3 regions of the Butyricimonas sp. RTP31003st1_G1_RTP31003_210430 genome follow, and region 2 is predicted to be linked to each of the others. Evidence: riboswitches for the same ligand, from Rfam matches in the RefSeq annotation. Region 2 holds a riboswitch; each other region holds the start of a gene.

Region 1 (3,267 bases), on a different contig from region 2:
ATTTCACCTCCTTGCAGACCGTGACCGGGAGATTTACCTTGTCCAAAGGTGTGTTTGAAAATTTAGAAGGGTTTAAATCTCTGGCAACTATCGGTTCAACTCTTGAAATACAAGATCTGAGTAACCTGACGAGCCTCGACGGGTTGGAAGCTTTAACTACCGTGGGCGAGAGTGCTAACTTCCGCAGCATGAGTTCTCTTGCGGATTTATCTGCTCTTGGTTCGCTTACGAAGGTTTCCAGCCTTTATTTCTCGGAAATCCTTGCCGAAGATTACTCTTTCTTGGAGCATTCCCTATCTGTCGGTTCGCTCTCTTTTAGTCAATCAAATGTTTCGGAATTGGATATCCGGGAGATTGACGGCTTGACTTATCTTGAGGTTCGTAATAACAATGTGCCTCTCACCTTGATCGGTGACGAAGCTATCTCCATGCAACGTTTATCTCTTTATGCCCCGAATATTGTTATCAAGGGCATCAAGGAAGTCACGACGACAGATTTCTTTGAATTCTGGATATCCGGTAGTCGTACGGAGACGGTTCAGTTGAATGTGGAAAAAGTGACCGGGAAATTCAGCCTCACGGTTGTGGCTGCCGTGGATGATTTGAATTTACCCAATTTGAAAGAGGTTGACGGGGAGTTCGGTTTTTACATTCAAGGACGCTCCCGGGTAAATCTACCGAAACTGACAAAAATCGGTTCGTTAAATGCCGGACATTGCTGTAACATAGAGTTACTATCACTGCCTGCGTTGGAAACGGTGAAAGGTGATTTCAATATTAGGACGAATGACTCTTATGGAGGTCATTTGGATGGTGTCTATGCACCGGCATTGATGTCTATCGGGGGAAAGTTGACGTTGAACGCATGGACGACGAGAACAGCCTCTTTGGAATACGTCAATTTTCCGGTACTCGTGTCGGCGTCTGCTGTGGAGATTAAGACGAATGTGGGGTTATTCGACTTCTCCGGCTTGAAAAGCGTGATCCCGGTACTGACTTCCGACAAGTGGATCGTGTCGGGTAACGGGTATAATCCCCAATATCAAGATATGGTGGATGGAAACTGGAAAAAGGAGTAGTTTATTTCCGTGAGATGGTAAACGTGCTGGGTCTGCAAGTCAAAATATGTGCTTTGCAGACCTAGTTGTATGTTTATGTAGTAGATTATCAGTATTTTGTTTTGTGAAATAAAGAGTGAAAAATAGTGTCATAAACTTCTACTGTCTTTATATTTTATATATTTTTGCAACGATTTTGGTGTCACACCTCGTTTCGGGCGTGTGGTGAAAAGGGAATCAGGTGTGAATCCTGAACAGACCCGCTGCTGTAAGCTCCGCCAAAGTCCGTGAACAAGACTCACATCCACTGTTTCGACACGAAATGGGAAGGGCGTTCAAGGACGGAGCAAGTCAGAAGACCTGCCAAGATCATGAGTTCGTAACTCTCTGGGACTAGAGTTCGCGAGGTGCAAGAAAAATAAATCTTTCTTGAATTAATGATTGGGTCCAAGGTGATTGCAAATGAAGGCGATCGCCGGAAATGGAATGATCGGATTTGTTATCGTTTAATGGCAGAGTAAATGAAATTAATCGTTTTTGGTGTAATTTTATGGTGTTCCTTGTTTGGGAATTATTTGTGGGCACAAAAAGTGGACACGACAAAGGTGTACAATATTGATGAGGTTGTTGTTTCCGCCAAGCGGGTTCAGAAGGAGGTGATTCCGGTTCAAACGATGGAAGGTCCGGTGTTGCAAAGGTTGACAGTACATTCCGTTGCGGATGCTTTGCGTTATTTTTCGGGGGTGCAGATCAAGGATTACGGGGGAATCGGGGGCTTGAAGACCGTGAATATCCGGGCGATGGGGACCCAACACGTGGGGGTGTTTTATGATGGTATCGAGTTGGGAAACGCACAGAACGGGACCGTGGATCTGGGACGTTTTTCACTGGATAACATGGAGGCGATCTCTTTGTATAACGGGCAGCGGAGTGCCATATTCCAGTCTGCCAAAGATTTTGGCTCGGCCGGGTCTATTTATATGACAAGCCGTACACCTAGATTTACAGACGGGAAGAAATATAATGCGAAGGTTACTTTTAAAACGGGATCTTTCGGGGTGGCGAATCCATCAGTGTTGTTTGAACATCGGTTGGGGGAACACGTGAGCGGGGCTTTTAGTTCGGAGTATATGTACACGACAGGAAAGTATAAGTTTAGCTACAAAAAAAAGAATGGTTACGATACGACGGAGGTTCGTAAGAACGGGGATGTTCGTGCTTTGCGGGCAGAGTATGGTGTGTTTGGCCGGATGAATGACGGAGAGTGGAAGGCTAAGGCATATTTTTATGATTCCGAAAGAGGTTATCCCGGCGCATCGGTACGGGAAGAGCCGGGAAAGTTCAAGCATCAGGATCGTCAATGGGATTCTAATTTTTTCCTTCAAGGTTCTTTTTTGAGGCATTTTAGTGGTTATAGTTTACAGATGAACGCGAAGTATGCCTATGATTATTTGCATTATCTTTCCGATCCCCGGTTGGACGTGAGTACGATGTACGTGAATAATCATTTCCGGCAACACGAAATTTATGTTTCGTCAGCCAATATGTTTGCCATTTTGCCTTTTTGGAACGTGGATGTGTCCGTGGATTTTCAGTGGAACAAGCTGAATGCAGATTTGGTGGATTTTGTCTATCCGACCCGTTACACGACTTTAGGGGCCGTGGCGACGGCCTTGCATTTTGACCGTTTTAAATTTCAGGCAAGCGTGTTGGGGACTTTCGTGCATGAGCGGACGAAGGTGGCGAATGGGGCAGCGGATGATATGCAGGAATATACACCCACGGTCGTGATGGCGTGGCAACCGTTCCGTGTGGCGGATTTTAACGTGAGGGCTTTTTATAAGCGAGTGTTCCGAATGCCGACGTTGAATGATTTGTATTATACTTTTATCGGGAATATAAATCTGGAACCGGAGTACACGAACCAGTATAACGTGGGAGTGACTTATAATCGCAACTTTGATAAAGGGGTGTTGCAGGGGCTGGACGTACAGATGGATGCCTACTATAACGAGGTGTCGGATAAGATTATTGCCATGCCGACTTCCAATCAGTTTCGCTGGACGATGGTGAATCTGGGAGAGGTAGAAATTCGAGGTATTGATGTTGCCTTGCAGAGTAATTGGAGGTTCTGTCAACATTGGTTGTTGGATGCCCGGGTGAATTACACATACCAGAAGGCTCAGGATTTCACGAAGAAGGAGAGTAC
Region 2 (3,267 bases):
CGCCTTGACGGTTGCCGAGTGACGGATGCTTTCTTCCAAACGAATTTTGGTTTTCCTATCCCGGGCATCCACGTAGCTATATCCACCACCTAGAGAAAATCCCGCACCGAGGTAGCTGTTAACGGAAATATCAACTCCTTGTGTCCGGGCTTTGTCCAGATTCTCGTAAGTTTCTCGGGAAGTGACCTTGTTGGCTTCGTCTTCCGGTGTTAGGGGTAATTTCTTTGACTCTATAACGTTACGGAGGTCATTGATATACCCGTTTACGGAGATGTTACAGTACTTTCCCGCATATTCCGTGTTGAAAGCGTAGTAATTCGATTTCTCCGGTTTCAGATCGGGGTTCCCGATAACGACGGTTAATTTTCCTTTCTTGGCAGATTCCTTATAATAATAGAGGTCCGTCAACAAGGGAGCCTTGAATCCGGCCGCGTAAGAGAGCCTGAAGTTGAAATTTCCTAGGCTGTACATGGCTGAAAGTTTGGGCGTAAACTGATTCTTGAATGCCTCGTGGTAGATGTAACGGAAACCGGGTACTAATTGGAGTTTTTTGAAAAGACGAATCTCGTCTTGTGCATAAAGAGCCAGCGTATAGACATCTTTACTCTCCGCCAGATCGGTGGGATTCTTTAAGTAGTCCTTGATGTACTCGGTTCCAATGGAAATTTTGTTGTACTTACCGATCTTGAATACTCCTTTTAGGTTGGTAGATAAGTAGCGTTGACGTTTGGTCAGGATTTCATCTCCGACGTGGGTGGTCGTGTCGCCCTTGGACTCGATGGCACGGGTGTATACTTTGTAGTACTCGTAGTTGTTGGCGTTGACATCCAAGCTAATATAAGCGGAATTACCGAACAGATATTTTCCCCCCAATCCCACAGCGTAGTTCTCGTATGACATATCATAGTCGAATCCGGAAGGGTCTTTAGCATCCTTGTTCACGGGACGGTCGAGTTCTTTGGTAAAGTAACTTCCTTCCACGTACAAGTTCAGATTTTTTGATGGATCGAAGGCAAAACGTTGGTTCACGATGTCCGAGTGAAATTTATCAGACACTTTGCGACGGGTAGGTACACTATCTTCTGTGATATTACTGAGTTGCCAGCCGTCAGATTGGCGCCTTTGATAAGAGGTTGAGGACGAGAATTTGCCAGCGTTGATGTCTGCGTTGACGTTCTCGATAAAACTGCCCTTGCCTCCTAATCGGGTCGTGGACACGATGTTCAGGGCGTCATGCGGCTGATCTGTGATAATGTTGATCACTCCCGCAATAGCGTCCGATCCGTAGAGGGAGGAGGCTGCACCTTTAAGGACTTCGATTCGTTTTACCCTACCCATGTCGATCCGGGAGAGGTCAACGTAACCGGAAATGTCTCCGGTCATTTTCTTCCCGTTCACGAGAACGAGGATATAATCTCCTTTCATTCCGTTAAGGGTCATGTTTGTACTCATAGCCGTTGGGCGGAAACTAAACGAGGGATTTAGCATCACGAGGGCATCCTCGATGGTGGAGATTCCACCTTTTTTGATGTCCGAGGCTGTCATGACCTCGACGGGGACTGGTGAGTCCTTTAATTTTCGGTGAGTTCCCGTTCCCGAAACAACGACTTGATCGAGGTTGATCAGTGATGTTTTCAGTTGGAACAGAATGTCACTTTTGCTACTACTGACTTTTATGGAACTGACTTCGTAACCGGAGTAACTGGCCCGGAGCGTGTAGGTACCGTCGGGAACTTTTTCGAGGACGAATTCGCCCTTGTTGTTCGTGGCGATTCCGATGCTTGTTCCGACTAATCGTACATTGGCCCCGATAAGTGCTTTCCCGCTTTTTGCATCGATCACTTTCCCTCTCAACGTGATCTGCCCTAGCGAGACGCTTGCCAAAGTCAGCATGAATAATGTAGTCAGTACTACAATTCTTTTCATTCGGGTTAAGTTTTAAAGTTTATAATAGTATTCCTGGCCCCGAGAATACGCTATTACCTATGTTTGTCTCGGCAGGTCTCCTGACTACGCCTAAGAAAGATACCTTCCCGTCCTTACGAACAGTGGTGTAAGAACCTTTCTTTGAATCTCTTCGTTAGGGAGAAACGGGCATCACAGTAGCGGGCACTGTACCGGATTCTAACCGGTTTCCCTCTTGTATGTTAATTGAGCATTAACACATCACCTAAGACGGCACAAATGTATATATTTTTTGACAAAAGGTTACGGTTGGGTGAGAAAAATGATACCTGGAGAAGGTATAGAGATTCGTTAAGGATATTGTTGGAGTTTTTATTATATAGGTTGGTTGTCAGTTTGTTATGATGATTGAATTATGGAAATAAAAAAATCATGTTGAAAAGTATAATATAAAAAAATATATTACATTCGCGCCATGTTTTGGTGCGGAGCCTTCGGTCATGGAGGTGATGCTTAATAGGGAATCCGGTGTGAATCCGGGACTGTACCCGCAGCTGTAAGTTCCTATACAAGGGGTTTTGTACTTCAAATGTCACTGGTTATAAACTGGGAAGGCAACAAAATCCGGAACAAGTCAGAAGACCTGCCGAACAAGATAAACCATAGCTTTCGGGAAAAAAAGCGAGAGGGAAAAAGATGGATTTTACCTTAAACTCATGTTGCCCAAAAGACTATGTTAATAATGCTTATTCATTATTAATATATAGTTGTATGAAAAAAGTTGTTGTATTAGCATTGTTGCTGTTTGTGTGCGTCGGTTCGCTTTTCGCTCAAGAGGACGATAAGCGAAAGAAAAAGAGTATCACGGACTCTTTATTCCGTATCGATCAGGTGGATGTGATGCAGAAAAAGAAGAGGATTGATTTGTTGGGATTGGATGTGCCTTTACGTTTCGTTCCGATAACGGTGAGCAAGTTGTCTAGCCAGATGCTTGACCGGAAGGGAATTGTTGATCTGATGGATGCCGTTAAGTTTTTGCCGGGAATTGTAGCGAAAGACAAGCAATACGGGCAGTTTCAACAGTTTTCTATTCGCGGCCAGGGGAGTGCGGTTGTTATGATTGACGGGATTCGCGATGAGCGGACGTTGAATAATAACGTGCCTTACGGGGATTTGGCTGCCGTGGAGTCTATCGAATTGTTGAAAGGACCCGCCGCTATTTTGGCCGGACATTCGGCTATGGGCGGAGTGTTGAATATCGTGCGCAAGAAAGCGTCTCCCGATTTTTCGGCTAACGCTCGTATCAGTTATGGTAGCTGGGATGAGAGACGGGCTACTCTTGGTTTCGGGGGAAAACTTGTG
Region 3 (3,267 bases), on a different contig from region 2:
ATCATCATCTTCACAGCCGGCAATAAAAGCCAAGGTGAAAAAAAGAACTCCCCAAAGTATATTTTTATTCATAACCTATAATTTTTAGATACTATTTTTTCGCTTTTAAACGCAAATCGATCGCGGCAGAAGATTCCGTTGAAACCTCTCCGACAGCCGCACCTTGTCCCATCTGTGCCGTGTGTACTTTCACGAAGTCGATATACTTCAATTTAGCCGGGGTCCCATCCTGCTGGATGGCGTTGTCTATGCGGAATCCCACAGGATCATTAATATTATCCACGTATCCCCAGTCAAATCCCCAGTTCGTTTCAATTCCTTCCGTCAAGAACTGATTACCGAGACAAGTTCCCGTCAAAATATAATACTCCTCTTCCATAAACCAAGGGAAGTAACCCGAGTTCGGGTGATAAGCGTTCCTTCTCAGGAAAGATAGATTCCCGTCATTATCTATGGACAACACATCCTGCTTGGTTGCCGTCGGGCGATAGTATTTTAACGCATACCGTTGCGTGATTCCCGGCTTACCCGTCTCGCTACCTTTCAACTCGTACCAAGTATCATTAGGCACCCCGTCACCATTCTCATCCTGGCTCACCCACACGACACCACACTCACACCAGTACTTGCCTAAAGGATTACCCGTCATATCAAAATCAGGTTCCCCGTCACCACCATTCTCCACGCTGTGATCAAATTTCAAGATGAAATATCCTCCCCACGCACCCAAAGATGCAAGATACCCCCCTTCTCCTCTTCCGGCATCTAATGAAGACTGGATAGCCATCCGGGCGTCTTCCGCCGTCTTACCTTCCGGGAAATTAATGAATTGCCCGGGTGCGGGAATAAATTCATAACAATAATTGGAAATATAGCTACTCTTTGGAGTCACATCCCGAAAATACGTTCCCTCTTTCGGGGTACATTCCACGTAAACTTTTGCGGAAGCCGTCTTGCCGTTATCTGTCGCTGTCACATCGATTTCGTACGTTTTCCCCTCCACGGAAGGCTTAAAATCAAAACAAACGGAAGTTTGCCCGCTCTGTACCGCCCCGTCAACTTTCCACTCGTAAACAGCCTGATCACTAATAGCAAATTTTATAGGAGCCAACACCACATTTTTACCGATCGGACAAGTCATCGTGATCGCCTTGTCTAACATGGAAGGCAACACGTAGCGAGCGTTGTCGAAAAACAAAAGTGGTTTCTCCTCGGGAATAACTGACACGTTGATATTCTTCACATCAACTCCATCCGCGTTCGTCACCTTCAAGGCAAGAGTGTACACGTTTATATCCTCCTCTTCAAACGACATGATCGAATCATGCGACACGACCTGCCCTCCATAACTCCACTCAAACGTGGTTGTCTCATCCGTGTACTCCGTTTCCGCGGCAAACTCTTTCTTGATCCCGCAATAAGCCACCGCGGCTGATTCCAGCTTAATTTGCGGGGCTAAACGATCAACGACCGTCACCTTCACCTGTTTTTCCACGCTACCATTGTCTGCATCCAAGCGAAAATTCACGAAACTCTCCCCCAAAATCTCTCCCTTGAAATAATACACCGTATCGTCCGCCACGATTTTCCCCTCCCGTTTCCAGGTATACACCGGATTCACAGCATCTTTCACGCGAGCGCAAAGAGCCACCTCTTTCCCGATCCTCACGTTATACTCCCCTGTTTCAGAATTGAACGTGAAATCAGGACTACCCGCATCGATCTTTTCGTCATCATCATCGCAAGCCGCAAAACTCGCAACAAAAAGCATCAGCAATAACGCAAACTTCAATTGAACATCTTTTTTCATAATCATATATTTAAACAATTTTCCAATATTGCTATTTCCGTTTCAAGCTGTAGCTAAAAACGACAAAACCGCTGTATCCAAAACAGATACAGTCAGTACTCGCCTATCATTAACAATAGTGAATATAATTACCTCATCCAAGCTCTAGTCCCAGAAAGCTTTAGATTCGTGACTTTGGCAGGTCTTCTGACTTGCTCCGTCCTTGAACGCCCTTCCCATTTCGTGTCGAAACAGTGGATGTGAGTCGTGTTCATGGACTTTGGCGGAGCTTACAGCAGCGGGTCTGTTCAGGATTCTCACCTGATTCCCTTTTCACCACACGCCTGAAACAGGGTGTGACACCAAAATCGTCGCAAAAATATATAAAAAACAAATATTATTCGGATTTTAAAGTTATAATTCTAGATTTTTACAAAATTTATCATTCATAGAGACCTAACATGACTGTGAATGATTATAACACAACCCGTTATGACTTATCGTTTTCATAAAACGAAATTCCACCATATTTCGTATCTCCTATCGCTCATTTACGATTCAGCCTCCCACAAGCATACCGAATCGGAAACATCCTTCCCGTCGGCATTTTTAGCAAAGGCATAAATGACAAGGCCTCCCCCGGCTATTTTTTCTGAAAAGTTCACGCTTTTTTCTATCGTCTCTCCCCGAAGTCCCAACTCCTCGACACGACAAATATATTTTGTCTTACAAAGAAGCACGGCATAAATCTTATCATCCAGAAAGCAATCAACGGACTCGATTTCTTCCTTCTCGTGAGTGAAAAAGATTCTCCGATTTTCCATATCAACCTCGGTTCGAATTTCTGGGATCACCAACGCCCCCGCTGCCATGCGTAATTTCTCGTAGTTGATCACCCCGTTAAATTCCTTGACTGCCTTCTTACGGCTATTGAAAGGTTTTTCCGGATTTGCTTTCTCCACGGTCACCGCATCCATCACGTTCGCACTAGTAAATCCCCGAAAACCTTTCGGGTAACCATTCCCTCCGGGAAATCCCAACTGGACGGCATTTCTCATCCATACTTTCCGTTCCGTTATCGCCCCGAAAGCCGCGGACTGTCGTTTTTGCGGTTCCTGACTCGGTTTACGCGAGATGCTTGTTCCCCGGCAATAATTTTTCCCGTTTGGTCCCCCGTAAGTGATCACGTTACCGAACTTACCCCGAATCTTTCCAAGTGGATTTACAAATTCCGCCATATCCTGTTATTTTTATGTTCCTCGCCAGCAAAGATACATAAATAAACCAATGTAGTTACATTTTCAAGCTAAATAAATCAATTATTACATGTATTATTCATGAGATATAAGTGATCACTTTCATATAAAGCGCTATTAGAACGCTATTAAATCCCTATTAAAGCGCTATATATAATAGCGTTTTAAAAGAGTTTTATTTGCGTATTAAAAATATTCTATCTACTTTTGCTCATGAATTAA

Evidence for each region. A riboswitch is a leader RNA that binds a small molecule or an ion and turns the genes downstream of it on or off. The one in region 2 is predicted to bind cobalamin.
Region 1: it holds a riboswitch for cobalamin, as region 2 does, so the genes downstream of both, AB5542_RS11200 (TonB-dependent receptor) here and AB5542_RS06295 (TonB-dependent receptor) in region 2, are expected to answer to the same signal.
Region 3: it holds a riboswitch for cobalamin, as region 2 does, so the genes downstream of both, AB5542_RS11170 (PKD-like domain-containing protein) here and AB5542_RS06295 (TonB-dependent receptor) in region 2, are expected to answer to the same signal.

What each region holds. Positions count from the first base shown of each region.
Region 1 is NZ_JBCOSQ010000031.1:41,131-44,397, forward strand. Features, by position in the region: gene AB5542_RS11195 (leucine-rich repeat protein) at 1-1,079, shown strand, start outside; cobalamin riboswitch at 1,239-1,441, shown strand; gene AB5542_RS11200 (TonB-dependent receptor) at 1,580-3,267, shown strand, end outside.
Region 2 is NZ_JBCOSQ010000014.1:55,457-58,723, forward strand. Features, by position in the region: gene AB5542_RS06295 (TonB-dependent receptor) at 1-1,926, opposite strand, end outside; cobalamin riboswitch at 1,979-2,189, opposite strand; cobalamin riboswitch at 2,370-2,571, shown strand; gene AB5542_RS06300 (TonB-dependent receptor) at 2,677-3,267, shown strand, end outside.
Region 3 is NZ_JBCOSQ010000031.1:28,180-31,446, reverse strand. Features, by position in the region: gene AB5542_RS11175 (hypothetical protein) at 1-72, opposite strand, end outside; gene AB5542_RS11170 (PKD-like domain-containing protein) at 92-1,810, opposite strand; cobalamin riboswitch at 1,969-2,171, opposite strand; gene AB5542_RS11165 (hypothetical protein) at 2,341-3,027, opposite strand.